DNA from 3 places in the Micromonospora lacuserhaii genome. Region 1 is predicted to be linked to each of the others. Evidence: riboswitches for the same ligand, from Rfam matches in the RefSeq annotation. Region 1 holds a riboswitch; each other region holds the start of a gene.

Region 1 (10,197 bases):
CGCGCGCAGTTGGTCGTCCGTGGGCTCGACCAGGAAGCTCCCGTCCGGCCAGACCAGGGTGGGAATGCGGCGTTGCCCCTGCTGCAGACCACGGATCAGGTGCGTCGCGGCCTGGTCCTCATCGACGTCGACGTACACGTACGGGATGCGGGCGGCGTCGAGCAGGGCTCGGCTGCGTCGCACGTCGGGGCACCAGCCGGTCCCGTACACGACGAGCTCATCGTGGCGGGCGCGATCGTTGACGGTCAACTCGTTCTCCTCGTCGCCGGGACGGATGGCAAGGCGGCATCCCCGGGGGCGCCCACCGGCGCCCTGGGGATGCGGGATGCCCGCGGGTCAGTCCACGAGCTGGTAGCCGGCTCGCTGCACGACCGCGCGGACCTCGGCGGTGTCCAACGGGTTCTCGCTGAGAACGGTGATGGTGCCCGTGGCCACGTCGGCCTGGACGTCGGTCACGCCCGCGATCTCGGAGACGTGCCCGGTCACCTTCTTGGCGCAGCCGCCGCAGGTCATGCCGGACACCTGGTAGGTGCTCCGGGCGCCGCTGCCGGTGTTCGGGGCCGCCGGGGCGCTGTCGATCGTGACGGTGCCACAGCCGCAGCTCGATTCATTGCCGCACATGGGATCTCCTCGGTGTCGCAGATGATGGCGGGACGGTGCGCAGGGTCCGTCCGGGCGACGGTCGGTTGTGCGCCGACCCACAGGCCTGAAGATACCCCTACCCGGTATTCGTCTCAAGACCTCGGCCGATCCGTGTGCGTGCTGGGGATGTCATCCGGATCACTTGACGATGCATACCGGTGGGGGGTACAAACCTGCTACTACCCATACCCCCTAGGGGTAATTGAAGGAGTGGTCACGATGTCATCCGATTCGAAGCGCTGGTGGGCCCTCGGACTCATCGCCCTCGCCCAGTTCATGGTCATCATGGACACCTCGATCATCGGCGTCGCACTACCACGCATCCAGGCGGACCTCGGCTTCTCACCCGAGAATCTGTCCTGGGTCTTCAACGCCTACGTCGTCGCGTTCGGCGGCCTGCTGCTGCTCGGCGGCCGGCTGTCCGACCTGCTCGGCGCCCGCCGGATGTTCGCCGCCGGCTGGCTCATCCTGCTCATCGGCTCCGCCGCCGCCGGCCTGGCCGACAGCGTTCCGGTCGAACTGGCCGCCCGCGCCGTCCAGGGCGCCGGTGCGGCGCTGATCGCCCCGTCGGCGCTCACCCTGCTGATGATGCTCTTCGGCGCCGAGCCCAGGGAACTCACCCGGGCCCTCGCCCTGTACGGCGCGGCGGCGCCCGCCGGCGGAACCGCCGGCGTCTTCCTCGGCGGCGTCATCACCGAGTACATCAGCTGGCCGTGGGTCTTCTACGTCAACATCCCCATCGCCGCGCTCGCGCTGCTGGCCACCCCGGCCCTGATGCCCGCCGGCGGCACCCGCCGCGGTTCGCTGGACGTGCTCGGCGCCGTGACGGTGACCGTCGGCCTCGGCGCCGCCGTGTACGGGATCGTCCGCGCCCCCGAGGTCGGCTGGGCCTCCGGACAGACCTGGCTGGTCCTCGCCGGAGCCGTCGTCGCCCTGGCCACGTTCGTCGCGATCCAGGCGGCCCGACGCGAGCCGCTGATGCGGCTGTCGATCTTCCGCACCCCGAACCTCGCCGCCGCCAACATCGCCCAACTGCTCCTCGGGGCGGCCTGGATCCCGATGTGGTTCTTCCTCAACCTCTACCTGCAGCAGGTCCTCGGCTACAGCGCCTTCCCGAGCGGCGCCGCGCTGCTGCCGATGACGATCCTCATCATGATTGGCATGATCGCGCTCGCCCCGCGGGCCATCGCCCGCTTCGGCCCGAAGCCCATGGTGGTCACCGGCCTCGCGATCCTCGCCATCGGGCTCGGCTGGCTCGCCCTGGTCCGCCCCGACGGCACCTTCACCGTCGACGTCCTACCTGCCTCGCTGGTCGCGGCGCTGGGCATGTCGCTGGCGTTCATCCCGTCACTGGGCACGGCGATCTCCAGCGCCCGGCCCGAGGAGGGCGGCCTCGCCTCCGGCATCGTCAACACCAGCTACCAGGTCGGCTCGGCGCTCGGCCTGGCCGCGATGACCGCAGTCGCCTCCGCAGCCGGCGCCGACCGGCTCGACGACCTGGCCGCCCTGACCGACGGCTACTCCGCCGCCTTCCTCGGTGCCGGTCTCATCGCCGTCGCGGGCACCGTCACCGCCGGGCTCACCCTGCGCGCTCCGCGGCGGCAGCCGGACGCCGAAGCCGAGCCGGTAAATGTCGGCTGATCCGAGGGCAACCCAATCGACCGCCCACCGGTGGATCAGTCCAAGCCTGGCTGATCCACCGGCGCCGATCGGTGACGAGCGCCGACACGGTGAGCGGGTCAACGGGTCGTGCGGACCGAGCTCGGAAACCAGCAGGGCAGGCGCGTGCGACGACGGCAGCTCCACCGTGTGACATCGGCTTCCGTCTGCCGCGAGCTCCCCGAGCTGCCACGGCGTGCCCATAACTCTTGCAGGCGCATGCGCCCTGTCGTCACACGAGATCGAGCCGCCTACGTCTCGGCGTTGACGAGGATCGCGGTGGCCAGCAGGACAGCCAGCATCAGCAACGCTTCGACCAAGACGGTACGGCGCAGTTGACGGGTGCCGTCCATCGCCCGGTCGTCAAGCCGGGGCACCACCCGCCTGCTGTTGTAGAGCCCGACGAGGGCAACAACCGCCACCAACGCCACCTTGACGATAAGAACTCGCCCCCAGCTGGTGGCCATGAGGTGTCCCGGCCGATCCAGGATCAGCAGAGTCAACGCCACGCCGGCGACACCCGTCAGCGCTACTGCGCCAGTGGCGGGAATGGAGAACCGCACCGCCATCTCGGCGGCACCCGTCGGTACGCCGAGCCGAGCGCGACCCAGCAGCAGGACCGCCAGGAGAAGAACCCCGCCGACCCACACGGCGGCGGCGATGGTGTGGGCGACATCGGCCGCCACGACGATGACCCGAGGTTCCGCGGTGACGGTGTGCCCGTCGAGCAGGAAGGAACCCAGCAGCAGCGCAACGGTGACACCCAGAAGCACGGGCCGGACAGCTCGCGCTCGCACCCGCTGAAGGCCGTCGCCCGTCGGTCCACCAGCGGCAGGGGCCGCCAGGTGCCGAGAGTCGGTAGGTATGGCGGCGACGGTCGGAACGGAGTGACGCCCGACAGCGTGCCGACCCCGGATCAGCGCCGCTTCGAGCGAACCGGACACGAGCATGCCTGCCGCGCCGCCGAGCCGCAGGACCAGGCCGGCAGCCACCGGCGTCTGGATGAGGGCGGCTAACGCCGGGACACTGGCCGCCGAGGCGAAGGTGCCCTCCTCGCTGAAGACCGCCGTGAGAGCGGCCAACTCAAGTACCGCTCCGGTCGCTACCGTCAGTCCGGCCGCCCGCACCCAGACCTGCACCAACCGGATGTCACTGCGAGTACCGACCAGTGTGGTCAAGGCGAAGACAAGACCACCGACACCGAGCAGGGTCGCCCCGTAGGACAGCCACCGCCCGACGGCGCCGACGAACTGCACAGGCCCCTGATCCGCATCGGCGGTACGGCCAACAGCGTGTCCGCCGGAATGGGCAGGCGGCGGCGTCGACGGCATACCAGGCCCACCATGGCCGGCATGTCCGTGCGAGCTGGCTGTGATCTGAGGTTTGGCGGTCACGCCAGGCGCCGGGGGAGGGGAGGCCACCGTGAAGGTGAGGTCTCCTGTCAGGGGGTGGGCGTCTGGGGCTGCCACACTCCATGCCAGATTGAACGTGCCGGTGGTCAGGGGAGTGGAAGAGTGAACCAGCCACGTACGGCCCCCGTCGGGGGTGTGGCTGGTCGCCGGTACGGCCTTGCCCTTGCCGTCGGAAAGCTTGAAGCCAGCTCCAGTAGGCGTGCCGGCGGCACTGAAAGTCAGCCGGATTTCCGAAACCGCGTCATCGACCCGCGCGCCATCGGCCGGCAGGGCCTTCAGCAGCTTGAAATGAGCGGCAGCGGGGGAGGCGAACCCGAGCGCCACAATGAGGGCGGGAAGCAGCGCTAGCCACACCCGCAGTACCCAGCGTGCAGCGCCGCGTGCTGACGGCTGATGACAGGCAAGACCCGATGATGCGGCAAGCAAGGTCAGGCCGCCCGGCGACGCCACTGGAAAGGCACTGTTGATCCTTCCGCCCGAGGAACCCGTGGACCTGCGGCCCACACATCGGTCCCACCTGATGCGGTCGCCATCCTAGGGCAACTACTATCTGTCGATAGTAGGGGTGGGTCAGGCCCGACGATCGACAGGTGGGAGGGACGCAGGCGAAGTCGTTCGGAGTGCCAACTCTGGCCACCGATGCAGGATGGACGGCATGACGAAAATCCTGGAACGTATAGCACTACAGGCCGGTGCCCACCTGCTGGTGGTGGGACATGGACCAGGCCTCGGCCTCGCCTTGGCCGCCGGCCGTGTCGGCCGAACTGGACGCCTAGTTGGCGTCGACCCGTCGGCAACCATGCGCCAGCTGCCCGCTGCCCGCTGCCCGCTGCCCGCTGCGCCGAGGCGATCGCCGCTGGTGTGGTCGAGATCCGCGATGGCAGCGCCGAGCACACCGGCTGTGCCGACCGGAGCATGGACGCGATGATCTCGGTCAACAACGTAATGCTGTGGGACCGACGGGCTGGCCTGACTGAGGCGTACCGCGTGCTGCAGCCCGGTGGGCGGTTGGCCATTGCGGTGCATCGCCACGTGCTCAACACAACTCACCAGAGCAACTGGCCGATGACGTGGGAGCGGCGGGCTTCGTCGATGTCAGCCTCGAGGTGCGTCCCAGGCGTCTGAACAGTCCTGCTGTCGAACTGGTCGCCCGCCGACCCACCGGCTGATCTACGACGGCAGGTGACCGGCATGGTCGCGTCACCATGATCGTGCTGTCGGGGCAAATTTGTACTCGCCTCCCCCCGTGCATCGCCACACGTCAGCAAAGCGACGATCTGACCCGGGGCCGTCAGCTGCGCTCGAGTTTGTTTTCGCCGAGGGTCTAGCGACATATGAAGATATTTGACAGTGTGACTATCACCTGCGTGATCGCGTCATCTGGCGACACGCCCGACGTGAGGGGGCGCCGTGCGTAGACCTTTCCGAATCCGATCACTCGCCGTGGCATGCGCGGCGATCCTGCTCGCCGTGATGGCATCACCGGCCGAGGCGCACGAGCCGTGGGACGACGGGTCCGTCCCGCCGCCTCCGCCCAGCAGCTCCGCTGACGGCTACAGCCCGAACATGCACCTGCTCTCGACCGATGAGCACACCGGTGGCGTCAACTCCGACCTCGCCTTCTCCGGCAACCTCGTCTTTGCCGGCCACTACGGCGGCTTCCGCATCATCGACATCTCTGAGCCGGGTACCCCAGTCGAGTTGGCCGACGTGCACTGCAACGGCCCCCAGGGCGATGTCTCGGTCTGGGGTGACCTGCTGTTCCTGTCCGTGGACACCCCGCAGAGCACGCCGGGCTGCGTGGGATCCCGCAACGTCACCGCCTCCACCACCGGCGCCTGGGAAGGGATCCGCGTCTTCGACGTCAGCGACCCGACGGCGCCGCAGTTCCTCCAAGCGATCCGTACAGACTGCGGGTCGCACACCCACACCCTCGTGCCCCGCGAGGACGGCGGCACCTACATCTACGTCGCGTCGTACCCGCTGAGCGCCAGCAACATCGGACCGGACTGCCGAGCCCCGTTCGAGCGCATCTCGGTGATCGACGTACCGGGTGGCGACGCCGCCGCCGGCCTCGCCGCGACGGTCGTCGCGGAGCCCACCATCAAGGGGATCGACCTCTTCTCCGGCGCGTCCGGCGACTTCTTCGCCTGCCACGACATCCAGGTACTGACCCCGCGCAAGCTCGCCGCCGCGGCCTGCCTGTCCCAGGGCCAACTGTGGGACATCAGCAACCCCCTAGCCCCCCGCGTGATCGCCAACATCGACTCGCCCGACGTGGACATCTGGCACAGCGCGGCGTTCACTCACGACGGAAAGTACGTCACCTTCGGCGACGAGTACTTCGGGCCCGCGCAGGAGCCGTTCGGTGCAATCTGGACGTACGCGGTCGACGACCCCAGCACGCCGCTGAGCCACCTGCGCATCCCGCGCGCCCAGCCGAGCACCTACCACAACTTCAACTACGTGCCGGTTGCCGGCCGCAACATCCTGGTCGCCTCCGCCTACGGCTCGGGAACCTCCGTGGTCGACCTGACCGACCCGAACAATCCCAAGGAGATCGGGTACTACGACATGCAGTCCAACCAGTGGTCGACCTATTGGTACAACGGCCTGATCGTTGCCAACGACATCTCGCGTGGGGTCGACGTGATCCGGTTCAGCGGCCCCCAGACGGCCGGGGCCAAGAAGCTGCCGATGCTGAACCCCCAGACCCAAACGTTCCTGCTCGGCTGACGCTGCTACGAGTAAGCGGGCGGGCGGGCGCCGTCGGCGCCCGCCCGCTTTCGTGACCTACCAGCGAACCCGCACGTCCGCTGGTTCCTCGCCGTCCTTCCGCCGGGAAGACAGCCGATCGCCAAGGCAGCGGGAGGTGAGCCCCCACCAGCGGCGATGTTGCGGATTATCAACTGGTTGCCAAGCCAGGCCGTTGTTCGAGTGGACCGGCTTACATGTCCCCAATGGCTACCGATGTCGAGGCCAACCTGGCCGTGGAACCGACTCCCGACCGACCCGCCGGCGGCGCTCCGACATCCTGAGCAAGAACCCACCTGGTGTGGCACGTCGACATCCGTAAGTTGAGGTCCCGGCCGTGGTGAGGTTCAACAGGCGCGGGCGAGGGCTTTACCTGCGCCAACCGACCGCCCTGCGCTGACTGCCGGGTGTCACGAGCGCCGCCGGCAACTCCACTCCATGAACGTCTGTGCGCCGAACCCTGCCCCGACTGTGTCAGCGTCGCCGCCAGCCGTAGCGCCGCCCCACCCGAGTTCGCCGAATTGTGATGTGAATTGGTTCGGGACGAGTTCACATCCGACGGGAAAACGGTCATTCGGGTAAGGGACGCGGTGATTGGCAAGAAATTCAGCGCCGACGCCGCCCCGATGTCCGGTTGCCTCCCGGTAGTCCCGTCATAGCTGCTCATCCCATTGGGTGACATCAGTGACGGGCTGTTCCGGTCAGAGTAATGGTGATCGAAGTTTAAGGAGGTGGGGTCGCTTGATGGGTGACGTACCCGCCGGTAGTGTCAGCGCGTCCGGTGCGGTTTTCGATCGCAAATGGCGACGCCGTGCCGACCCGCTCAATCGTGATCTCACGAACCGGGGACCCAGTGCAACACCGGGGTGAATCCGCGGGCCACGGCCCGTGGTAGGGCGTACTTCCCGCCCGAATCCGTCAGCTAACCCGGTAGGCGGCCACGGAAGGAGTTCCAACCTCGTGCGAACCAACCTCCGATCCATCCCCCTCCACGGCGCCGCGGTGCCGGCCCTCGCCTGACCGGCGAATGCGGATCCGGTAACCGTCCCGCAGAGCCCGGCGCACCCGGCGCTCCCACTCCCCGCGGCCACCCCGCCCACGAACGCGCGTGAACCCATCCGCGCGCTGGGCCGGCGTGTGTCGCTCAGGCCCTCGTGGAGGAACACATGAAGCACCGAATGAAGCGTCAGCTGCGGCGTGTCGTGACCGAGCGCCCGTACCAGATCATCGCCGGCTCCGCTGCGGCGCTCGTCCTGGCCGGCGGCGTCGGCACGGCGCTCGCCGTCACCGGCGACACCCCGGCACACAAGGTGAATACCGCCGCCGCTGCCGAGCTGGCCCCCCGGCTCGGCGAGGCCGCCACCCGTGGTGAGGCCCGGATCGCCGCCCCTTCGCCGTCCGCGAAGGCCAGCACCAACGCCACGACGGACCCGGACGTGACCAAGAATGCGAAGCCCAAGCCGCCATCGACCAAGGTCCTCGACTACACCTACGAGGCGCAGACCGCCTACTGGAACTGCGGCCCGGCCGCGGTGCGCAACGCGCTCAGCGCGAGCGGCGTCGAGACCACCCAGGACGCGATGGTTGCCCCGCTGAACGCCGGCGTGAACGGAACGAACTCGGCCGAAGACACCACCCGCGGGCTCAACCAGATGGTCAAGGGGAATCCGTACCGGACCCACACGATCCCCGGCCAGGCCACCCCGGCACAGATGGACCAGCTCCAAGCCGACGTGGTCAACGCCATCACCGACGGCCGTGCCGTGGTCGCCAACACCGTCGGCGCCGCCACCGACACCGACGGCGGCTGGCACTCATTCCCCGGTGGCCACTACATCGCCGTGGTCGGCTACAAGGACGACGGCCGGACCGTCCGGATCGCCGACTCGGCAAATCCGGCTACCGCCTCCTACTGGATGACCACCATCGACCTGGCGAACTGGATGGCCACCCGCGGCTACTCCGCCTGATCGCGCCTTTCCCCCATCGGGCACCGGTTCCTGGAGCCGGTGCCCGACGCCATTTCCGGCCCGCCCGCCGGCCATGTCTAGCCGCCCCGCGCGCCGAGGCGAATCGCTGCCGTGCTGGAGGTGACCACCGACCCGCAGTGGATAGCCGGCCAACAGCGCGGTGAGGTCGGCGAGCCCGCTGGCTAGGGTGCGGAGTAAGTCCTCGTCGAGCAGCACCCGGGCGATGCCGTTGAAGACGGCGACATTGGATCCCGGTCTGGCCTGGACGTGCATGTCCGCCGTCGGCGAGGTCGATGCGGCGGGGGTCGATGACGATGAGCCGTGCGCCGCGTAGCACCAGCTGTTTGATCCGGGCCCGATCACCGGGTGGGCCTCAGTGGGTGGCCGGGTCGTCGGCGAGCGCTACCAGGAACGGCACCACGTGGCAGCTCGCCCCCATCGCGGCGTGACCTCCCAAAGAAGACCGAAGTGGTCAGGCTTGACTGCTACTCGCCTGGCTGGTGCTGGCTGTCGTCCTGGGGACCGCTGGCGCCAGTCAAGAGAGTTTTGCCGCATCGACGTATGGCTCTGGGCTCTCCCGTGCTGGCGCCGGCATGGATCCCGAAAGCTGAGACTCGAATCCCACCGTCAACCCTCTGACCAGGGCTTCCTGGGCGCTGACCTCTTCGGCGAACCCGAACCGTCAGCTCTTCGGCGGCCCTGAAGGCTTCAGCGCTCATGGGTCGCGTTGGGTCAGTCTGTGATGTCCTCAACTGCCGATGAGTGCGCACTCCAACTAGCGTGCACCCATGGCCGAGTCTTTGAACCTCTCGAGTCCGGCTTCGCGTCGGAAGGCGCTCCGGATGGTTGACGTAGATGACCCTGGCCCCCACCACGCGATGCTCCGAGAGATCTTCGACCTCGAAAGGACGTGGCGCGAAGGTCCGGACACGGGCGAGAGCGACGAGTACGAGCAGATCTACGTGACGGCCTTCCTGCTGTTCCTGATCGGTGATCCCGCGGACTCACCCCGCCTGTATGGAGCGAAGTTCCGCACGGGTGAGATAGACCTAGGCACCGGCTTCGATGCCCAGGCCATCTTCGGAGCGGGCAGATGCGAAACGCTTCGGTGGCTCCTCGAGAACGGACACACCGACGAGCACGCGCATCTTTCTGAGTGGTTGTCGCAGTGGGAAGACCCGAAGATCGAAGACTGGGCTCGGCATGTGCGCGAGTATTTCTACTCACCGGATGGCGTGCTGCTTCTGGATCCGCTTTAGACGCGCCCTGGCCTGCCGCCCGCTCTTGCCGCTGATCGAGCGCTACGGGCCGTCACGGCGGCGACCCCTTTGTGCGCGTCCGGACTGGCCGATGAGCAAGCCACCCAGATCGAGCCGGTCAGAAATCCTCCGGCCGGATTCCGAGCGCCGAGAGCGTCTCGTGGCGCGCTTCCTCCGGCAGCCAGTCAACGGTGTAGCTCCCACCGTGCGCGTCATCCTGTCCCCGGGAGAAGGTCCCCGACAACATCTCACCGACCACGGTCCACGGCGGGTAGTCCTCGCCGAGCGGCTCGCGATCCCCGTTGGCCCACACGACAATGAACCAGACCCACCACTGACGACGGCGGGAGAAGCTCAAGGGCGCCCAGAACGTACCAACCTGCGTCGCCACATGGCCGGCCACTTCGCCGTCCCGCCGCAAAACGGCCACCCCGCCTCGAAACGGGTCAAGATCGGGGTCAGGCTCGGGCGGCTTCAGCATTCATCCATGATTCCAGCCTC
Region 2 (10,197 bases), on a different contig from region 1:
ACGGCGGCCGGGCGGCCCCGCCAGCTCGACGTGGTGGTGTCCGAGCTCTAGGCGAGCCGCAAGATTTGCTCAAGGCTCGGCCCGATAGCTGGAACGCGGCCGGCCGGCGGGTCACGGTATGAGGGCACCGACGCCGAGGAGGAGCGGTCCGATGGCTTCCGACACCCCCCTGCTCGACCGGCCCCGCGTGGCCCCGCCCCCACCCCTGCTGCGACTGACCGTCGCCGACGCCTTCGAGGTGGCCTGCCTGGTGCGGTGCACGCCGCCGCCGGCGGTGACCGGACCCGGCCGGGTCGAGCCGTACCGGGGGGTGGCGGAGTTCAACCGGGAGGACGCGGCGCTGCGGATGCGCCAGCTGCTCGACCGGCTCGACGTCCCGGTGGAGCACGAGGTGACCGGTGGTGGCCTGCGCCGCCGCTACGAGCTGCACCGGCTGCACGTGCCGCCGGAGCACCTCGCCACCTACGCGGCGCTGCGCGCGTCCGGCTGGCGGCAGGGGCGCCACGAGTTGCTCGGCGCGCCGGCGCCCGGCGCCTCGACCGCGCGGGCGGCCTGGCGTTCCCGGCTGGCCGCGGCGGCGTGGCGGTCGGCGCTGCTGGCCGGTGGGCGGCACGTGCGCCGACACATCCTGGGGATCCGGCTGACCGACCGGGAGCTGGCCGCCGTCCTGGTCCGCAGTGCGGCCCTGCTGGACGTGCCGGCGCTGCTGCGCCCGGGCGCGGGCTGCTTCGTGGTGAGCGTCTCCGACGGCCCGGACCGGTTGCGGATCATCGAACGCGCGGCCCTGGCCCCACCCCGCCCGACGGCCGGCTGAACGGCGACCGGTCGGGCTTGCGTCCGGGACGGTGTACGGCGCAGAGTGCAGCGCGTGAGCCGTTGCTGGTCCGCCCCCACCCTGCGGCGTTCCGCCGCCGGCGCGGCGTTGCTGATGGTGCTGGTCGCCGCCTCGACCGGGCTCGCGGCCTGCCGGGACAACCGGTCCGAGCCGGTGCAGATCCGGATCGCCACCGGCAGTCCCACCGCCGTCTACTACGCCTTCGGCCGGTCCCTCGCCGCGATCCTCAATCGGGAGCTGCCCGACGTACGGGCCAGCGTGGTGGTCACCGCCGCGTCGGCCGAGAACGTCCGGCTGGTCGGCTCCGGCGCGGCCGAGCTCGGCTTCACCCAGGCCGACGTGCTGGACAGCGCGCCGGCCGGCGGGCCGAAGGTGCTGGCGGTGGCCCGGGTCTACGACGACCTGCTGCACCTGGTCACCACGGCGGGCGGCCCGGTCCGTACCGTCGCCGACCTGGCCGGCCGGCGGGTCTCGGTGGGCGCCGCCGGCTCCGGCACCGAGGTGACCGCGACCCGGTTGCTGCAGGTCGCCCGGCTCGACGGCGACCGGGTACGCCAGGAGCACCTCGGCCTGGACGACTCGGTGTCCGCGCTGCGGGCCGGCCGGATCGATGCGTTCTTCTTCTCCGGCGGCCTGCCGGTGCGCGGGGTGGCCGAGCTGGCCGCGCGGTCGGCCACCCGGATGGTCGACCTCGGTGACTGGACCGAGCCGCTGCGCCGCGGCTACAGCGAGGTGTACGTGGGACGGGACATCCCGCGCTCCGTCTACGGCGTGGAGCCGGTGACCACGGTGGCCAACCCGAACTACCTGATCGTCGGCGCCGACCTGCCGGAGCCGTTGGTGCGGGAGGTGACCCGGCTGCTGATGGAGCGTCGGGCGGAGCTGGCCGCCGCGCATCCGGCAGCGGGCCGGATGAGTCCCCGCTCGGCGATCGTCACCACCCCGCTGCCGCTGCACCCCGGTGCCGCGGACTGGTACCGGTCGGCGAAACCCTGACCGGTCACGCTCCGGCGGCCGGCTCGACGGTTCCCTGCCCGGCTTCCCGGCCGGCGTCGTCCGGCGTCGGGAACCACAGCTCGGCGACCAGGCCGCCCGGCTCGCCGGGTCGCATGGTGAGCCGGCCGTCCGAGGCGTCGACGAGCACCGCGACGATGGTCAACCCCAGCCCGGCGCCGTCGATGTTCTGCACGTCCGGCGCCCGCCAGAACCGTTCGGTGGCCTGGTCGAGCTGACCCGGGGTCATGCCCGGCCCGGTGTCGCGCACCTCCAGCACCGTCCCGCCGTCGGCGGCGCCGACCCGCACCGTGACCGCCCCGGAGTCGCCGCTGAACTTCACCGCGTTGTCGATCAGCGCGTCCAGGGCCTGGTCCACCGCGGTCGGCACGGTCCGCGCGTACGCCGGTCCGCCGGCCTCCAGGCGCAGCGTGACCGACCGGTGCCGGGCCAGCGGACGCCACGCCGCCACCCGGGACGCGGCCACCGCCACCGCGTCCACGGTCACCCGCTGGTTCTCCTCCCGCTCGGCCCGGGCCAGGGTGAGCAGCGCGTCGAGCACCTGCGCCAGCCGGTCGGTCTCCTCCAGCGCCAACTGGTGCTCGGCCCGACCCTCCGGGTCGGTGAGGCTCGGCCCCAGCTCCTCGACCCGCAACCGCAGCGCGGTCAGCGGGTTGCGCAGCTGGTGACTGGCGTGCGCGACGAAGGCGCGCTGGCGATCCATCACGTCGGAGACCGCGTCGGCCATGTTGTTGAAGCTGACCGCGAGGCGGCGCAGCTCGGGCGGCCCCAGCCGGTGCTGCACCCGGGCGCTCCGGTCCCCCTCGGCGATCTCGTGGGTCACCGCGTCCAGCTCGGTCACCGGGCGCAGCACCCAGCCGGCCAGCCCGAACGCGGTCGAGACGCAGGCCAGCACGGCGAGCAGGCCGATCCCGGCCAGCAGCAGCCACCAGGCGGTGACGGTACGCCGCAGCGGGCCGACCGGGGTGGCGGTGACCACCGCGCCGAGCACCTCACCCCCGTCGTTGATGGGCACCGCGACCACCAGCGGGCCGTCCACCCACGGCCAGACCGACTCGGGCGCGCTGAACTGCTGCCCGGCCAGCGCGCTGTCCAGCGCCCCGGTCTCACCGACCCGGTTCCAGCTGGGTGAGACCACGACCGTGCGGCCGTCCCGGTCGACCACCGCCGCGCCGATGCCGTAGAGCTGGTCGTAGCTGTCCAGCTCGCCGTCGAGCGGACCGGGCACCCCCTCGCGCAGCGCCGGCCCGGCCAGCGAGGCGAACCGGGTCGCGTCGGCCAGCCGGTCGGCGCGGATCCGGTCGGTCTCCCGGGAGGCCAGGGTGAACGCCAGCGGGGTCTCCAGCGCCATGAGGACCAGCACCATCAGCAGCAGGTAGCTGATGACGAGTCGACGACGCACGGGGTGCCCCTCACTCGCCGCGGAGCCGGTAGCCGACCCCGCGGACGGTCTCCACCAGCCGGGGTTCGCCGAGCTTGCCGCGCAGCGACCCCACGTGCACCTCGACGGTGTGCCGGTCGGCCCAGGTCGTCCCCCAGACGTCGAGCAGGATCCGGTCCCGGGGCACCGCCACGCCGGGCTGGCGGGCCAGCGAGAGCAGGATGTCGAACTCCTTGCGGGTCAGCGCCACCGGGCGGCCGGCGACGCTCACCGTCCGGCCGGCCACGTCGATGCGGACCGTGCCGGCCTCGATCAGGTCCCGCTCGGGCACCGCGTGCGCGGCGCGGCGCAGCACCGCCTCGATCCGGGCCTGGAGCTCCACCATCGAGAAGGGCTTCACCACGTAGTCGTCGGCGCCGAGGCGCAGGCCGAGCACCCGGTCGCGCTCCTCGCCCCGGGCGGTCACCGCGATGATGCCGAGCTGGCTGCTGCGCCGGCGCAGCTCGCGGCAGACCTCGGTGCCGTCGCCGTCGGGCAGGGTCAGGTCGAGCAGGACCAGGTCGCAGGGGGCGGCGGAGAGGGCGGCGGCGACGGTGGCGGCGTGCTCGACCTCGTACCCGCGCCGGGTCAGCGCCGAGGTGAGGGCTCCGGCCACCCGTCGGTCGTCCTCGACCAGCAGGATGCGCACCGGGTGACCCCCATTCGTCGTACGGATGACGAGCGAATGGTGGCAGAAGCGACCGGTCCGGCGGTACCGGGGAAACGGTGGGGACGCGGCGACGGGCCGTAAGCTGCCCTCATGATCTACAAGCTGCTGCCGACCAGTGAGTGGGAGCAGGCCGAGGCCGTGGGGCACGTCGCCGGCTCGGCCGTGGACCGGCAGGACGGGTTCATCCACCTGTCGGCGGGCGATCAGGTGGTGGAGACGGCCCGGCGGCACTTCGGCGGCGCCACCGGGCTGACCCTGCTCACGGTCGACCCGGCCGCGCTCGGCGCGGAGCTGCGCTGGGAGCCGTCCCGCGGTGGCGCGCTCTTCCCCCACCTGTACGGACCGCTGCCGGTGACGGCGGTGACCGAGGCGCGGGCGCTGCCGGTGGACGTCCCGGCCGCCGACGCGGTGGCGGAGCTGCTCGGCTGAGCGGGCCGGGCGGTCGGCGGTGGGACCGGCGACCCCGCGGGGCCGGGCCGGGCCGGCGGTCAGCGCGGTAGCGGCACCTCGTGCGGCCGGGCGGTCGCGGCGTCGGCGGTCAACCCGGCGACCACCGAGCCGACCAGGGTGTCGAGGTAGCTGGGGGTGAGCGCGGCGCGGGCGATCGCGAGCCGCCAGTAGAGCGGGCCGATGATGAGGTCGACGGCGGCGTCCGGGTCGGTGCCGACCGGCAGCTCGCCGCGCTCGACAGCTCGGCTGATCAACCGCCCGCAGATTTCCTGCTGCTTGGCGCGGAGCAGTTGCTGGAGGGTCTGGTCGATGGTGGGGTTGCGGGCCGCCTCGGCGAGCAGGTCGGGGATGATCTGCGCGGCCAGCGGGTGGCCCAGCGCGACCGCCACCACCTGGAACAGCAGCGCGAGGTCGCCGCGGAGGCTGCCGGTGTCGAGCGCGGGCAGCTTGTTGCCGGCGGCGGCCACCACGGTCTCCAGCACCAGGTCGAGCTTCGAGCTCCACCGGCGGTAGATCGCCGTCTTGCTGACCCCGGCCCGGCGGGCGACCGCCTCGATGGAGAGGCGACCGTAGCCGACCGCGGCCAACTCCTGCATCAACGCCTGCCGGATGGCCCTGGTGATGTCGCCCCGCAGCACCGCGGCGCCGGCCGGCGTACGCCTCTTCTCGCTGCTCATCGGGGGCTCTTCGCACCTGTCACGTGGGCCAATGTAGCGCAACGACGGTACGGTTGCGTCCCGACGTGTTTTGGACTACCGTCCACGCAGCGACGAGGCGGCCCTCCCCCGCAGCTCACCAGCGAAGATCCCGTCGTCGCGCGATCCCGTCGACACAAGAGATCGGAGCGCCCTTCCCATGGCCACCACCGCGCTGGTCGACCCCGAAACGGGCCTGACCCAGGCGCAGCTGGCCGCTCGGCACGGACTGCGGGTCGCCGGCGAGCGCCCCTCGGTCGCCGAGTACAGCCGCCAACTGTGGGCCTACCGGCACTTCATCGCCGCGTACGCCAACGCCAAGCTGGTCGCCTCGTTCAGCAACGCCCGGCTGGGCCAGCTCTGGCAGGTGCTCACCCCGCTGACCAACGCCGCGGTCTACTGGGTGATCTTCGGAATCGTGCTCAAGCAGACGAGCATCCCGAACTTCATCGCGTACCTGACCACCGGGTTGTTCATCTTCAACTTCACCCAGAGCGCGGTGCAGGCCGGCACCTCGGCGATCAGCGGCAACCTGGGCCTGATCCGGGCGCTGCACTTCCCCCGGGCCAGCCTGCCGCTGGCGATCGTGGTGACCCAGTTCCAGGAGCTGCTGGCCTCGATGCTGGTGCTGATCGGCATCGTGCTGGTCACCGGCGAACCGATCACCTTCGAGTGGCTGATGCTGATCCCGGCCCTGCTGCTGCAGGCGGTGTTCAACGCCGGGGCGGTGCTGACCGTCGCCCGGCTGGGCGCGCGCGCCACCGACCTGCGGCAGGTCATCCCGTTCCTGATGCGCACCTGGATGTACGCCTCCGGCGTGGTCTACAGCGTCACGCTCTTCCAGAACCTGCCCGGCTGGGCGGCCACCCTGGCCCAGTACAACCCGATGCTGGTCTACATCGAGCTGGGCCGGTACGCGCTGCTGGAGCAGGCCCCGCTGCTCAACGAGTCACTGACCCAGCTCTGGCTGGCGGCGGCGGGCTGGGCGATCGTGGCCGGAGCGGGCGGTTACCTCTACTTCTGGCGCGGCGAACAGGAGTACGGTCGTGGTTGATCAGTTTGAGATGTCCAACGAGGCGACCGTGACGCTGCCCCGGGTCGAGGAGCGGATCCCCACCGTGGTGGTGGACGACGCCCACGTGATCTACCGGGTGCACAAGGGCGCCACCGGCGGCAGCAGCCCGGTGGCGGCGTTCCGCCGGCTGGTCAAGCGCACCAACGCGCCGAACATCCAGGAGGTGCACGCGGTCAGGGGGGTCTCCTTCACCGCGTACCGGGGCGAGGCGGTCGGGCTGATCGGCAGCAACGGCTCCGGCAAGTCGACCATCCTGCGGGCGATCGCCGGCCTGCTCCCGGTCAACCGGGGCGCGGTCTACACCCAGGGCCAGCCGTCCCTGCTCGGCGTCAACGCCGCGCTGCTCAACGACCTCTCCGGCGAGCGCAACGTCACGCTGGGCTGCCTGGCGATGGGCATGTCGCCGGAGGAGGTGGCCCGCCGGGCGCCGGAGATCATCGAGTTCTCCGGGATCAACGAGCGGGGTGACTTCGCCAGCCTGCCGATGCGGACGTACTCCTCCGGCATGGCCGCCCGGCTGCGGTTCGCCATCGCGGCGGCCAAGAAGCACGACGTGCTGCTGATCGACGAGGCGCTGGCCACCGGGGACGAGGGCTTCCGCAAGCGCAGCGAGCAGCGGGTGCGCGAGCTGCGCGAGGGCGCCGGCACGGTGTTCCTGGTGAGCCACCAGCTCGCCTCGATCCGGGACACCTGCGAGCGGTCGATCTGGCTGGAGTCCGGCGTGATCCGGATGGACGGCCCGACCGACGAGGTGCTCAAGGCGTACGGCGAGTTCGCGAAGAGCAAGCGGTAGCGCCACCACGCACGCCGGAACCGCGTCGTCCCCTCGGGGGCGGCGCGGTTCCGCGTCTCGTCAGAGGTAGCGGTCGAGCAGGGCCAGCACCGCCGCCGGGTCCTCCACGTGCGCGTTGTGCCCGAGGCCCGGCAGCGTGACCACGGGAACCCCGAGCGCCGCCAACTGGTCGTCGCTGACCATCGGGTCGTGCTCGCCGCGGGCCAGCAGCACCGGGACGTCGGTGCCGGCGAGCAGGCCCGGCAGGTCCGGGGCGCCGACCGCGAAGGCGGCCGGGTCCATGGCCAGGCGCCACCGGCCGTCCTCGGCGCGCAGGCCGGCGTGGACCACCGGGTGGTCCGGGGCGAAGAGCCCACCGAGGCCGGCGACCCGCAGGTAGCGGCGGGCGGCCTCGTCCCGGGTGGCGAACCAGCTCACCGGCCGCTCGGCCAGCTCGCGCGCCTTGGCCAGCTCGGCCGGCGACCAGACCGCCTTGATGCCGAGCCCGACCACGGCGTCGACCGGCAGGCCCGCGCCCCGGGCGGCCAGCGCCAGCGCGACCACCCCGCCGAGCGAGTGCCCGAGGACCACCAGGCGCTCCCCCGACCGACCGTCCGCCGATCCGCTGGCCGGGCCCAGCCCGGCGGCCACCCGCTCGGCGAGGCCGGCGAAGGAGTACCCGGCCAGCGGCGGCGACCAGCCGTGACCGGCCAGGTCCGGCGCGAGCCAGCGGCCCGGCCAGCGGTGCTCCAGCAGTGGCGCCCAGGGCAGCCAGACGTCGCCCGTGGCGCCCATCCCGTGCAGCAGCACCAGGACGCGCCGGGGACCCGATCCGTCGGTCATGGGGCGCAGTGTGCCATCGACGGGCACCGGCCCGCGACACCCGGGAACGACGCCGGGCGCCGGCCCCCGAGGGGAGCCGGCGCCCGGAGTACGGCGCGGGTCAGGCGGAGTAGCCGCGGGTGGCGATCCAGTTCGCCAGGTCCACGGTGCTGATCCAGTACGCCGGCAGGCTCGGGTCGGCCGAGTCGGCGATCCGGACGGTACGACCGTCGTTCTTGTAGCCCACCACGGCGATGTAGTGGCCGCCGGGGAAGGAGTGCCAGCCGCCGTCGACGTCGGTGGCGGTGCCCGCCACGTTGGCCACCACGCCCCGCTTGTCGGTGATCGCCTTGACCACGTCGGCCTGGAGCCGGTCGATCTGCGCCGAGCTCGGGGTGCCCTCGAACATCCGGGTCCGGTACGGGTCGCCCTTCACCACGGCGTTGAGCACCCGGGTGGTGTCCTCCGCCGAGTTGGTGCCCATCTCGGTGGTGCCGAGCTGGACGGCCAGGTCGTCCTGGGTGCGGTCGATGCCGGTCGCGCTGAGCGCGTTGCGCACCGCCGCCGGGCCGCAGTTGTAGTAGGTGGTCTGGGCCTCGTAGTCGTAGCTGAGGACCTTCGACGACGGCGGCTTCGGCGCCGCGGTACGGGTCAGGTCCGGGTCCGCCGTGGCCTTCGCCTTGGCCTTGGCCTTGGCGGCGCTGGCCGACGGCGAGGCGCTCGCCGACGGGCTCGCCGAGGGGCTGGCCGACGGCGTGGTGGCGACGCGCATCTCGGCGCGGGTGGCGACGTCGTTCAGGCGGGGGGCCGCCTCGGCCACGGCGGCCGAGGTCTGCTGCCGGGCGGGGGCGTCGTCGGTGCCGGCGACCAGGGCCGCGGTACCGGAGGCGAGCGCGAGGGCCGCGGCCGCGCCGGCGACGACCTGGTACGGGCGCTCGGTGGTGAGGCGTCGCAACTGCCGCTTCATCTGGTGCTTCACGAGTGTTCCTCCACGGTGCGGGGGCGGGGGCGGGCGCACCGGATCGGCGCGTGGCGGTCGGCCAGGCGCGGGATCGGGTTCGGTGCGGGACCGCTCGGCGGGGGGACCGCCCGGTCGATGCCGGACGGCGGGGCGGATGCCGGAATCAGCGCGCGACCGCGCAGCGGACCGGCGACGGCACCCCGCTACCGAGGTGGAGGAACAACCGCGGAATGTTGTCGAGCTGCACTAAGGGAACTCCTTCCGACACCGCCTACCGGGTTAGCTGACGGATTCGGGCGGGAAGAACGCCCTACCGCGGGCCGTGGCCCGCGGATTCACCCCAGAACTGCGTGGGTCCCCGGTTCGTGATCTCACGATTGAGCGGGTCGGCGCGGCGTCGCCTCTTGCGATCGGAAACCGCACCGGACCGAGGCGACATTACTGGCGGGTCCACTCCCGGCCAAGTGCTCTGAACTGCGTAAACATGATCAGCGCGAGCAATTTCCGGTGCACTTCGGCACTGGCGTCGCTCGATGGGACAGTGCGCCATCCGGACGCGATGGGGCGACAATCGGACGTCGCTACCAGAATCACCGAAGACCGTCGGCGTCGATGTCACCGGCTGTTACCGGATGACCGGTTCGGCGCGGACGTGACCCGGCTCACCGAATTTCGGGTAACAATTCGGCCCCGGTCAGCCCACCCGGGCCGGCCGCCAGCGCGCCGCGGTCGCCGTCGGCGCCACCACCGCCGTCGCCCGACGGGCCGGCACCCGGGTCGGCCGCAGCCGCTCGGCCGCCGCGTACGCCTCGGTGGCGAGCGCCCGCGCCGACTCGGCGGCCAGCTCCGCGTCCCGCCACGCCGACCGCTCCCGCTCGGTGGCCGACCGGTACGCCTCCCGGCGCCCCTCGCGGACCGCCCGGGCCAGCAGCACCTCCTGCTCGACCGGGTGCCGGCGCGGGTCCCAGCCGTCCCGATGTGCGAAGACGTCCCGCAGCTGGGTCAGGGACAGCTCACCCCGCCAGTGCGCGGCCACCGCGGCCTGGTGCAGCCAGCGCTCCCGGCCGGCGTACTCGGCGGGCGTGCGCGGGGTACGCGGCGCCGCCAGCGCGCGGGCGCCGACGAAGCGCCGGGCGGCCTCCTCCGCCTCGTCGTACGCCGTCCAGGCCCGGTCGGCCTCCGCCTGGGCGGCCAGCCAGGCTTCCCGCCGACGGCGAGCCGTCTGCGCCGCGCCGGCCGCCGCGACGGCGACCTCGTCGGCGTACCGACGCAGGTCGGCGACTTCCAGCACGGCGTCGCCGGCCGGCGGCTCGGCGGGCGCCTCCTCGGTCGGGCGCTCCCGCTCGGGACGGGCGACGAGGACGGTGAGCACGGTCAGGGCGAGCACGAGCAGGGCGGACCAGATGGCGGCGGCGGTCGGGACCTCGATCAGGAACTGGTAGAGCACGGTGTTCATGGTCGGCACCTCACGGGGGCAGCTGCG
Region 3 (10,197 bases), on a different contig from region 1:
GCTGCCGGTCTACGAGGTCCAGTCGGTCACGGCCGGCTCCCTGGCGGTCACCGCCGTGCTGGCGCGGGTCGTCCTGGCGGCCCGGCTGCGTCGCCGCGACACCGCCGCCATCGTGGCGACCGTCGCCGCCCTGGTGGTCATCTCCCTCTCGGCGGGTGCCGAGCGGGCGGTCGTCCCGTCCGTGGCGTTGGCCACCGGGCTGGCGGCCGCGGCGCTGGTGACCACCGTGGCCGGCGTGCTGGCGGCACGGCGGGTGTCGCCTGTGCTCAGCGCGGCGCTCGCCGGCGCCGCCTGGGCCGTCACGGCACTCTGCGCCCGGGCCCTCGTGCTGCCGGCGGACCCGCTGGGCCGGCCGGTGGCGGCGGTCTGGGAACTGGCCCTGGACCCGATCCTCTGGGGCCTGCTGGTGTCGGGGGTGGCGGGGACGCTGCTCTACGCCCACTCCCTGCGGTACGGGCAGGTCGGGCCGGTCACCGCCGTGCTCTGGGCGGTCGAGGTGGTCGCCCCCTCTGTCGCCGGCGTGCTCCTGCTCGGCGACGGCGTCCGCGCCGGTTGGCTGCCGTGGGTGGTGGCGGCGATCCTGGTGACGGTGGTCGCCGCGGTCGTCCTCGCCACCGCACCGGCGACCGTCGACACGACACGGGAGGCGGCGGGGTGACGTGGGGCGCGAGCGCCGGTCAGGCCGGACGGCCGGGACGGCGGCCCTTCAGGCGGCGGCCCAGCTCGCGGGCGATCTCCCGGTTGGCGTCCCGCTCGGCGAGCACCTGGCGCTTGTCGTACGACCTGCGGCCCCGGGCCAGCGCGATCTCGACCTTCGCCCAGCCGTTGCTGAAGTACATCGACAGCGGCACCAGGGTCACCCCGCCGTCGCGCAGCTTCTCCAGGATCCGGTCGATCTCCACCCGGCGCAGCAGCAGCTTGCGGGTCCGCCGGGGCTGGTGGTTGGTCCAGGTGCCGTAGCCGTACTCGGCGATGTGCAGGCCGTACAGCATGAGCTCGCCGTCGCGCTCCTGGGCGAACGCGTCGACCAGCGACACCCGTCCCTCGCGCAGCGACTTGACCTCGGTGCCGGCCAGCACGATCCCCGCCTCGTACGTCTTGAGGACGGTGTAGTCGTGGCGGGCCTTCTTGTTGGCGGCGACGACCTTCCGCTCGGTGTCCCGCGACACGACCACCACCCCTTCCGGACGACCCGTTGCCCCCGGTGCACCCTATCCGGGGCGGTTCCGCCGGCGGCGGCGACCGCGCACGACGGCCCTCCCCGCCCCGGTGCGGTTCTCGATCAACCAGGGGTGCCCCCGACGCCGCCGGGGTGGCAGACTCCTCCCATGCCGCAGCCGCACGTCATTCCGCCCGAGACGGCCGACTGGACCTTCGTCATCGAGGACGGTTGCGCGCAGTGCGGGTTCTCCCCGCAGGACGTGGCGACCACCGGCGACCGCCTGCGGGGCACCGTCCCGGTCTGGCGGGAGGCGCTCGCCCGCGCCGACGCGGCCCGGCGCCCGGCGCCCACCGTCTGGTCCCCTGTCGAGTACGCCTGCCACGTCCGGGACACCTGCCGGATCTTCCGAGGCCGGCTGGAGCTGATGCTCGGCCAGGACGACCCGGTCTTCCCGAACTGGGACCAGGACGCCACCGCCGTCGAGGACGACTACTTCCACCAGGCGCCGGCGGAGGTGGCCGACCAGTTGGCCACCGAGGCGGCGGCGACCGCGGCGGCCTTCGACGCGGTCCGCACGGAGCAGTGGGACCGGCCCGGCCGGCGCAGCAACGGCTCGGTCTTCACGGTACGGACCTTCGCGGTCTACTTCCTGCACGACGTCGCCCACCACGTACACGACATCCGCCGTCCCCGGCCGGAGCGCTGACGCCGGCCCGCCGCGCGGCACGCCGGCCGGCGCCGCCGGGTGTCCCCGCAGTCGCCGGGCTCCTCCCAGTCGCCGAGGTCGGTGGCGTCGGGGTCGCGCCCGTCGCCGTCGCGGGCCCCGGCGGGGTCGCTGACGAAGTCGTAGCCGGGCAGCAGGTTCGCCGCCAGGTCGCGGTGCGCGGTGGCGCCGGTGTCCAGGACCGCGACGGTGATTCCCGCGCCGTCGGCGCCGGTGGCCCAGGCGGGTTCGGCGTAGACGCCGCCGAGCGGGTCGTGCAGGTCCCACTGGTCGTCCCACCGGGCGTCGTCGGGGCGGGAGTCGGGGCGTACCCGCGTCTCGGGGCGGGCCCAGGCGACGTCGGCGCGGTCGGCGAGCCGGCCGGTCACCGCGCGGGTGGTGGCGGCGGGCAGGGGGCGGTCGGCGGCCACCAGCAGGTCGCCGGTGGCCAGCACCCGGCGGACGGTGAGCCGCGCGCCGCTGGCCCGCCCGACGGCGACCAGGTCGTCGGTGAGCCGGGCGAGGTCGGCGCCGTGGCCGGCGCGGGCGCCGGGGGCCGGCCGGGCCCCGACGAGGAACGTGGTCCCGGTGTCGCCGGGGGGCGCCGCCGCGGCGGAGGCCGTGGGGAGCAGGGTGGTGACGGTGGCGAGGGCCACCGCCAGGTGCATCGGGGTACGGATGGACACGTCTCTTCCTTCGCACTCGGACGCGGGCCCGCGCACCGCAGGCCCGGGACCACGCTAGAAGTCTCTGCAAGAAGGTGGAAGATCGTTGCAATATCAGTCATGAGAAGAAAGACTTTCCACATTCTTGCGAAAGAGAACGATGTCCCGGTCGCTGGGATCCACAATGGTCGGACGCCGCGGACGGTAGGGTGCCGGACCGTGACCGAACGGGACTTCCTCACCGCCACCCGCGCCTCGTACGACACCATGGCCGCCGAGTACACCGCGCGGCTGCGCGACGAACTCGCCGGCCGGCCGTGGGACCGGGCGATCCTGGCCGGCTTCGCCGAGACGGTCCTCGCCGCCGGCGGCGGGCCGGTGCTCGACGTCGGCTGCGGCCCGGGCCGGATCACCGGCCATCTGCGCGACCTCGGCCTCGACGTCGCCGGCCTCGACCTGTCGCCCGGCATGGTCGCGCAGGCCCGGGCCGCCCACCCCGACCTGCGATTCACCGAGGGATCCATGCTGGACCTCGACCTGCCCGATGGCGCGCTCGCCGGCCTGGTCGCCTGGTACTCGGTCATCCACGTCCCGGACGAGCTGCTGCCCCGGGTCTTCGCCGGCTTCCGCCGGGTCCTCGTCCCCGGCGGGCACGCGATGCTGGCCTTCCAGGTCGGCGACGAGGCCGTGCACCGCACCGACGCCTGGGGCGATCCGGTCTCGCTGGTCTTCCACCGGCGCCGCCCCGAGCGGGTCGCCGAGCTGCTGACCGATGCCGGGCTGGAGGTACGCGCGACGATGTGGCGGGCGCCGGAGGAGCTGTTCGGCCGCCCCGAACCCACCCCGCAGGCATACCTGATGGCCCGCCGGCCGGCCGACGACCGGGTGTGACTCCGGTGGCCACGGATGCTCGTATCCTGTCCCGCGGAACCGTGACGTACGCATGAGGAGGTTGGTGTGAGCGGTCGGACCGAGACGCTGGAGTTCCAGGCGGAGACGCGCCAGCTGCTGCAGCTGATGGTGCACTCCATCTACTCGCACAAGGACGTCTTCCTGCGCGAGCTGATCTCCAACGCCTCCGACGCGCTGGACAAGCTGCGGCTGGAGTCGCTGGTCGACAAGGACCTCGACGTCGACACCTCTGACCTGCACATCGAGCTCGACGTCGACGCCGAGGCGCGGACGCTGACCGTACGGGACAACGGCATCGGCATGTCCCGCGACGACGTCGTCTCGCTGATCGGCACCATCGCCCGCTCCGGCACCGCCGAGCTGCTGCGTCGGCTGAAGGAGTCCAAGGAAGCCGCCAGCCAGGACCTGATCGGCCAGTTCGGGGTGGGCTTCTACTCGACGTTCATGGTCGCCGACCGGGTCACCCTGCTGACCCGCCGCGCCGGTCAGGCCGAAGGCACCCGGTGGGAGTCCACCGGCGAGGGCACGTACGTCGTCGAGACCGTCAACGACGCCCCCCAGGGCACCGCGGTGACCGTGCACCTCAAGCCGGCCGACGACGAGGACAACCTCTTCGACTACACCGACCGGGCGAAGATCCGCGAGATCGTCAAGCGGTACTCCGACTTCATCGCCTGGCCGATCCGTACCACCGCCCCCGGCGCCGACGGCGCCGAGCCGACGGTCGAGACGCTCAACTCGATGAAGGCGCTCTGGGCGCGGCCCCGCGACGAGGTGGCCGAGGAGGAGTACCGCGACTTCTACCGGCACGTCGCCCACGACTGGACCGACCCGCTGGAGACCATCCACATGCGGGGCGAGGGCGTCTTCGAGTACGAGGCGCTGCTCTTCATCCCGTCGCACGCCCCCTTCGACCTCTTCATGGCCGACGGCCGGCGCGGCGTGCAGCTCTACGTCAAGCGCGTCTTCGTGATGGACGACTGCGCCGCGCTGATGCCGAACTACCTGCGCTTCGTCAAGGGCGTGGTGGACGCGCACGACCTGTCGCTGAACATCTCCCGGGAGATCCTGCAGCAGGACCGGCAGATCCAGATCGTCCGCCGGCGGCTGGTCCGCAAGGTCCTCGCCACCGTCAAGGAGCTGCGCACCGCGCACGCCGAGCGCTACCGGACCTTCTGGGCGGAGTTCGGCCGGGTGGTCAAGGAGGGCCTGCTGGAGGACCCGGACAACACCGAGGCGATCCTCGACGTCGTCTCCGTCGCGTCCACCCACGACCCCGCCGAGCTGACCACCCTGCACGACTACGTCGCGCGGATGAAGGAGGGCCAGCGCGAGATCTACTACGCCACCGGGGAGACCCGGGCGACGCTGGAGAACTCGCCGCACATGGAGGCGTTCCGGGCCCGGGGATACGAGGTCCTGCTCCTCACCGACCCGGTCGACGAGGTCTGGGTGGAGCGGGTCGGCCAGTTCGACGGCCGGCCGCTGCGCTCCATCGCCAAGGGCCAGGTCGACCTGGACGCCGCGGCGGAGGGTGCCGACACCGCCGAGCGGGAGCAGCGCGCCAAGGAGTACGGCGCCCTGCTCGCCTTCCTCGGCGAGGCGCTCGCCGACAGCGTCAAGGAGGTCCGGCTCTCCTCCCGGCTGACCACCTCACCGGCCTGCGTCGTCGGCGACGCCCACGACATCACCCCGACGCTGGAGAAGATGTACCGCGCGATGGGTCAGGAGCTGCCGCAGGTCAAGCGGATCCTGGAGCTCAACCCCACCCACCCGCTCGTCAGCGGGCTGCGCGCCGCACACGAGCGGGGCGACGACAGCGCGGCGCTGGCCGAGACCGCCGAGCTGCTGTACGGCATGGCGCTGCTCGCCGAGGGCGGCGACCTGGCCGACCCGGCCCGGTTCGCCCGGGTCCTCGCCGACCGGCTGGCCCGCGCCCTCTGACCCGACCGGCCCCGACCGGGCGTCCACCCGGTCGGGGCCAGGCTCAGAAGCCCACCCGTACGCCCATCGCCGCCCAGGTGGCCCGCCCGACCACACCGTCGACGGCCAGGCCGCGCATGCCCTGGTACCAGCGGACGCCGGACTCGGTGGTCGCGTCGAACCGCCCGTTCGCCGGGCCGCACCGCGTCGCCCCGACGAAGCGCTGCACGAACGCCACGTCAACGCCGGTGGCGCCGACCCGCAGCAGCCGGGAGCCCGGCGCGTGGGCGGGCACCGGTTGCGGCCCGGGGCCGGCCGGCGTTGGGCGGCCGGCGGCGCGCAGCGCGGCGACGGTGCGGGGCCCCACCACGCCGTCGGCGGTGAGCCGCCGGGCGGTCTGGAAGGTACGCACCCACGCGGCGGTGGCCGCGCCGAACGCCCCGTCCACGCTGAGCCGGGCATCGAGGGCGTTGGCGAGGGTCTGCAGCTCACGGACGTCGCCGCCCCGGCTGCCGTCCCGCAGCACCCGGTCGCCGAGCCGCACCGCCGGGGCGGTGGCGATGCCCCAGGGCTGCCGGCTGTCCTCGAGCGCGCGCTGGTGGCTGACGCTGACGTGCAGGTGCTTGTCGTGCGGGTTCGGGCCGGTGTAGCGGGCCGGCCGGAAGCTCCTGCTGCGGCTCCAGATCACCCGGTTGTAGATGACGTACTGGGTGGCCGGGTGCGCCACGCACTGCCGGACGACCAGCAGTGGGTCGATGCCGTCGATGTCCACATCGACCGCGTTGACCGACTGGTCGTCATTGTCCGGATTATGATCGCTGCGGCGCGCCTGATGACCGGCGTCTCCCAGCCAGCCGTCTGAAGTGTGGTCCCGGTGCGGCCAGCGGGTGTCGATCTCCTCGCGCAGCACCCGCAGCGCGGGCGCCAGGTGGACGCCCATCTCACTCCTCCTCTTCGAGCGCGGCGGCCAGGTCGAGGTCGACCTCCTCGCCGGCGAGGGTCTCCGGGTCGTCGTCCTCGACGAGCGTGGCGACCAGGTAGTCCATGTCCTCTGTGCTCTGTCTGTCCACGGTTCCTCCGGGGGTTGCTCAACCGGCGCCGGCGAGCGGGTGGCTGGGGACGGCGACGTCCGCACCGGCGTTGGTCCAGATGTCCGGGAACGGTCGGCGGTCCGGCGTCTCCCTCACGGTGCGACCGGGCGCGTCGGCTGCCCAGGGGTGAGTCGCCTATCGGCGGCAACGCTGCCCGACCGGCGGGCCTGGCCGCCGATCGAGGCGGCGGCCCACCGAGGTGGTCCACCGGCGACGGTTGATCCGGTGGACCGGGGCCGGGTGTACGGTCCAGCTCGTTGACCTTCGGGCGCGGCGCCGCCGTCCTGCTGTCCGGAAACGGTCACTCCGAGATCCGCGCCGGACGGTGCCGGTGGCGGCCTGGCGGCAGAATGCGGCCATGCGGGGGATGACGGGGCGAGGGGCGGCCGTGGCCGCGGGAACGATGCTCGCGGCGGCGCTGCTAGCCGGCTGCGGCTGGGCCGAGGGGGAGGACGCGGAGACGCTGGCCCGGCGGGAGGCGCGCGGGCGGCTGGACGAGGTGATCACCGTGATCGAGCGGGTGCGACCGTGGGAGGCCGACGAGTTCGGCCGAATCGTGCACGGCCGCACCGGGTTGGAGCTGATGTCGTTGGAGGGCGTCGACCGGGCCGGGGGAGTGTCGCTCGTGGTGCGTACCCACGGCGAGGCCACCACGACCGACTGGTCGGGCTCGGACAGCGGACACGCCGACGTGACCCTCTGCCACCGGCTGGTGTACCGGACCGATGAGGTCCAGCCGGTGACCGAGGTGGACTGCCCGACGACCGCACCGGTGACCCCTCGGCCGGCTGCCACGCTCCCGCCGGACCTCACCGAGCGGCTGCGCCGGGAACTGCCGACGGGTCCCGCGGCGACCGAGGCGTCCGTCGGCGCGTACCTCGACCGACCCCGCCTCGACTCCCGGGTCCGCCGGGACGTCGCGTCGTACGGCGGCAGCGTGGGGCTGGCGCTGCGCGCGGACCGGCGGGGTAGCTGCCTGTTGGCCAGAGTGGTCGGTGACAAGGTGGAGGTCTGGAGCCCGAGCCCGGTGCAGCTCCAGCCGGGGGAGCTCACCTGCTCGGGGCGGACTGCGGCCGCCGGGCAGGGCCAGCGCTCACCGCACTGAGCAGGGCATTGTCCGACGTTGTGGCAGTTGCGCAAGTGGAGAGAGCCGGCCCCCGCCCGACCGGGTGAAGAACTTCACAAGAAGTGGGCAAATCGCCGAAACGCCTCCTAACGTCGATCCGGTCCGCCTTCGTGGACACCACGGTCGGTAACGCCTAATCCATGCCGCCGACGGTGGGACCTTGTCAGCTGGGCATGGAGCGGGGGACCCACACGTTCCTCGGTGCACGTCACCTCGGGGTGAAGCCGCCTGTGGCGGCCGGGCTCCTCGGCCCGAACCCGACAGCTCACCTCGCCGGCGTGGAGGAGCACAGATGTCAACTGAACACACCGCCCGTCACCGACGGGTCAGCTCGCGCCGCGTCGCCGTCGGTACGCTCGCCGTCGGTGCCGTGACCGGGGTCGCCGCCGTCCTGGCGCCGGCCGCCCCGGCGAGCGCCGCCAGCGTCAACTGGGACGCGATCGCCCAGTGCGAGTCCGGCGGCAACTGGCACATCAACACCGGCAACGGCTACTACGGTGGCCTGCAGTTCTCGGCGGGCACCTGGTCCGGCTACGGCGGCAAGAAGTACGCCTCCCGCGCCGACCTGGCCAGCCGCAGCGAGCAGATCGCGATCGCGGAGAAGGTGCTCGACGGTCAGGGCATCGGCGCCTGGCCGGTGTGTGGCAAGAAGGGCGGCTCGACGAAGAGCTACTCCACCTCGGAGAAGTCGTCGTCGCGCAAGTCCGAGCGGTCGGAGAAGTCCGAGCGGCGCACCGAGCGGGCGACCACGAAGTCGGAGCGCTCGTCCGACCAGCGGCGCACGAGCCGCAGCGAGCGGCGTAGCGCCCCGGCGTCGAGCGGGGACAAGTACGTGGTGCGCGCGGGTGACACCCTGTCGGAGATCGCCGACGCGAAGGACCTCGCCGGTGGCTGGCAGGCGCTGTACGAGCGCAACAAGCGCGTCGTCGGCGCCGACCCGGGCCTGATCTTCCCGGGTCAGCGGCTCAGCCTCTGACGCTCGTCCCTCCCCGAGGGCGCACCACCGCGCGAACGACGACGCCCGGCCGGATCCACCCGGCCGGGCGTCGTCGTGTGCGGCGATGCTGGAGGGGCGGCCTGCCGGCTACGGGGCGACCACCCGCCCGGCGGCGGATAAGGTTGACCCTGGTGTGCCGGGAAGTCTGGTCGGCGATGGATGACGCGACCCCTGCCGACGAGGAGTTTCCGTGACCGACGCCGACCGGCGCCGTGCCAACCTGTTCGCCCGCCGATCCTGGGGCGAGACCAGCCGCATCTCCGCCATTCTCCGCAAGGAGACCGTCGGTGGGGCGCTGTTGCTCGCCGGTGCGCTGCTCGCCCTGGTCTGGTCGAACTCCCCCTGGTCCGACGGATACCAGTCGGTGCGGGACCTCCGGGTCGGTCCGGCGGGCCTGCACCTCGACCTGACCCTCGCCACCTGGGCCGCGGACGGCCTGCTGGCGATCTTCTTCTTCGTCGCCGGGTTGGAGCTCAAGCGCGAGTTCGTCGCCGGTGATCTCCGTGATCCCCGCCGGGCGGCGGTGCCGGTGGCGGCCGCGGTCGGGGGGGTGACCGTACCCGCGCTGCTGTTCACCCTGATCGCGGCGGGCGCCGGTGGTGGCGCCGCGAAGGGGTGGGCCATCCCGACCGCGACCGACATCGCCTTCGCCCTCGCCGTGCTCGCCGTGGTCGGCCGGTTCCTGCCCTCGGCGCTGCGCACCTTCCTGCTCACCCTGGCCGTCGTCGACGACCTGCTGGCGATCGTCATCATCGCCATCTTCTACACCTCGGACCTGTCGGTCGCGCCGCTGCTGGCCGCGCTCGTCCCGCTGGCCGTGTTCGCCCTGCTGGTGCAGCGCCGGGTGCGGTCCTGGTGGTTGCTGCTGCCGCTGGCGGCGGTCACCTGGGTGCTGGTGCACGAGTCGGGTGTGCACGCCACCGTCGCGGGCGTCCTGCTCGCCTTCACCGTCCCGGTGATCCGCAGCGAGGCGGCCGGCGGCCCGGACGCCGGGCCGGGGCTCGCCGAGCACTTCGAGCACCGGTTCCGGCCGATCTCCGCCGGCGTCGCGGTGCCGATCTTCGCGTTTCTCTCCGCCGGGGTGGCCATCGGGGGACTGGCCGGCCTGGCGACCGCGCTCTCCGACCGGGTGGCGGTCGGCATCATGGTCGGCCTGATCGTCGGCAAGCCGGTCGGCATCATGGTCGCCACCTGGTTGGTGTCCCGCTTCACCCGGGCCGACCTCGACGAGGGCCTGAACTGGCTGGACGTGCTCGGGCTCGCGCTGCTCGGCGGGATCGGCTTCACCGTCTCCCTGCTCATCGGTGAGCTGGCCTTCGGCCTGGGCAGCGAGCGCGACGACCACGTGAAGGTGGCGGTGCTCGCCGGTTCGCTGCTCTCCGCGCTCCTCGCCACCGTGATCCTGCGCGCGCGCAGCCGGGTCTACCGGCGGGTGCACGAGGTCGAGACGATCGACCGTGACCAGGACGGCGTACCGGACGTCTACCAGCCGCACCCGGACCGGCCCGACGGTCACTGATCGGAACGGCGGCCGGCCAGCGGCCTACCGCAATCGTCGGCGGCCGGGCGACGGCGGCTGTGCCGCTAGCTGCCGCGCCGAATGATCCGCACGCCGAGC

Evidence for each region. Region 1 has a riboswitch for cyclic di-AMP ahead of V6U81_RS20570 (C39 family peptidase). Riboswitches for the same ligand answer to the same signal wherever they lie in the genome.
Region 2: it holds a riboswitch for cyclic di-AMP, as region 1 does, so the genes downstream of both, V6U81_RS04710 (C39 family peptidase) here and V6U81_RS20570 (C39 family peptidase) in region 1, are expected to answer to the same signal.
Region 3: it holds a riboswitch for cyclic di-AMP, as region 1 does, so the genes downstream of both, V6U81_RS17685 (transglycosylase family protein) here and V6U81_RS20570 (C39 family peptidase) in region 1, are expected to answer to the same signal.

The regions. Positions count from the first base shown of each region.
Region 1 is NZ_JBAKHO010000036.1:931-11,127, reverse strand. Features, by position in the region: gene V6U81_RS20595 (glutaredoxin domain-containing protein) at 1-249, opposite strand, end outside; gene V6U81_RS20590 (heavy-metal-associated domain-containing protein) at 337-621, opposite strand; gene V6U81_RS20585 (DHA2 family efflux MFS transporter permease subunit) at 862-2,283, shown strand; gene V6U81_RS20580 (copper resistance CopC/CopD family protein) at 2,553-4,067, opposite strand; gene V6U81_RS29205 (class I SAM-dependent methyltransferase) at 4,353-4,838, shown strand; gene V6U81_RS20575 (LVIVD repeat-containing protein) at 5,157-6,449, shown strand; cyclic di-AMP (ydaO/yuaA leader) riboswitch at 7,278-7,419, shown strand; gene V6U81_RS20570 (C39 family peptidase) at 7,634-8,437, shown strand; gene V6U81_RS20565 (hypothetical protein) at 9,226-9,696, shown strand; gene V6U81_RS20560 (hypothetical protein) at 9,815-10,177, opposite strand.
Region 2 is NZ_JBAKHO010000004.1:204,248-214,444, forward strand. Features, by position in the region: gene yaaA (peroxide stress protein YaaA) at 1-51, shown strand, start outside; gene V6U81_RS04665 (hypothetical protein) at 152-814, shown strand; gene V6U81_RS04670 (TAXI family TRAP transporter solute-binding subunit) at 929-1,831, shown strand; gene V6U81_RS04675 (sensor histidine kinase) at 1,836-3,251, opposite strand; gene V6U81_RS04680 (response regulator transcription factor) at 3,262-3,918, opposite strand; gene V6U81_RS04685 (DUF952 domain-containing protein) at 4,030-4,368, shown strand; gene V6U81_RS04690 (TetR/AcrR family transcriptional regulator) at 4,428-5,066, opposite strand; gene V6U81_RS04695 (ABC transporter permease) at 5,245-6,138, shown strand; gene V6U81_RS04700 (ABC transporter ATP-binding protein) at 6,149-6,952, shown strand; gene V6U81_RS04705 (alpha/beta fold hydrolase) at 7,013-7,774, opposite strand; gene V6U81_RS04710 (C39 family peptidase) at 7,875-8,732, opposite strand; cyclic di-AMP (ydaO/yuaA leader) riboswitch at 8,968-9,108, opposite strand; gene V6U81_RS04715 (hypothetical protein) at 9,409-10,170, opposite strand.
Region 3 is NZ_JBAKHO010000027.1:18,429-28,625, reverse strand. Features, by position in the region: gene V6U81_RS17730 (hypothetical protein) at 1-658, shown strand, start outside; gene smpB (SsrA-binding protein SmpB) at 678-1,169, opposite strand; gene V6U81_RS17720 (DinB family protein) at 1,329-1,868, shown strand; gene V6U81_RS17715 (S8 family peptidase) at 1,805-2,551, opposite strand; gene V6U81_RS17710 (class I SAM-dependent DNA methyltransferase) at 2,750-3,421, shown strand; gene htpG (molecular chaperone HtpG) at 3,488-5,386, shown strand; gene V6U81_RS17700 (peptidoglycan-binding domain-containing protein) at 5,430-6,305, opposite strand; gene V6U81_RS17695 (hypothetical protein) at 6,307-6,435, opposite strand; gene V6U81_RS17690 (hypothetical protein) at 6,815-7,561, shown strand; cyclic di-AMP (ydaO/yuaA leader) riboswitch at 7,703-7,876, shown strand; gene V6U81_RS17685 (transglycosylase family protein) at 7,875-8,558, shown strand; gene nhaA (Na+/H+ antiporter NhaA) at 8,770-10,098, shown strand; gene V6U81_RS17675 (hypothetical protein) at 10,164-10,197, opposite strand, start outside.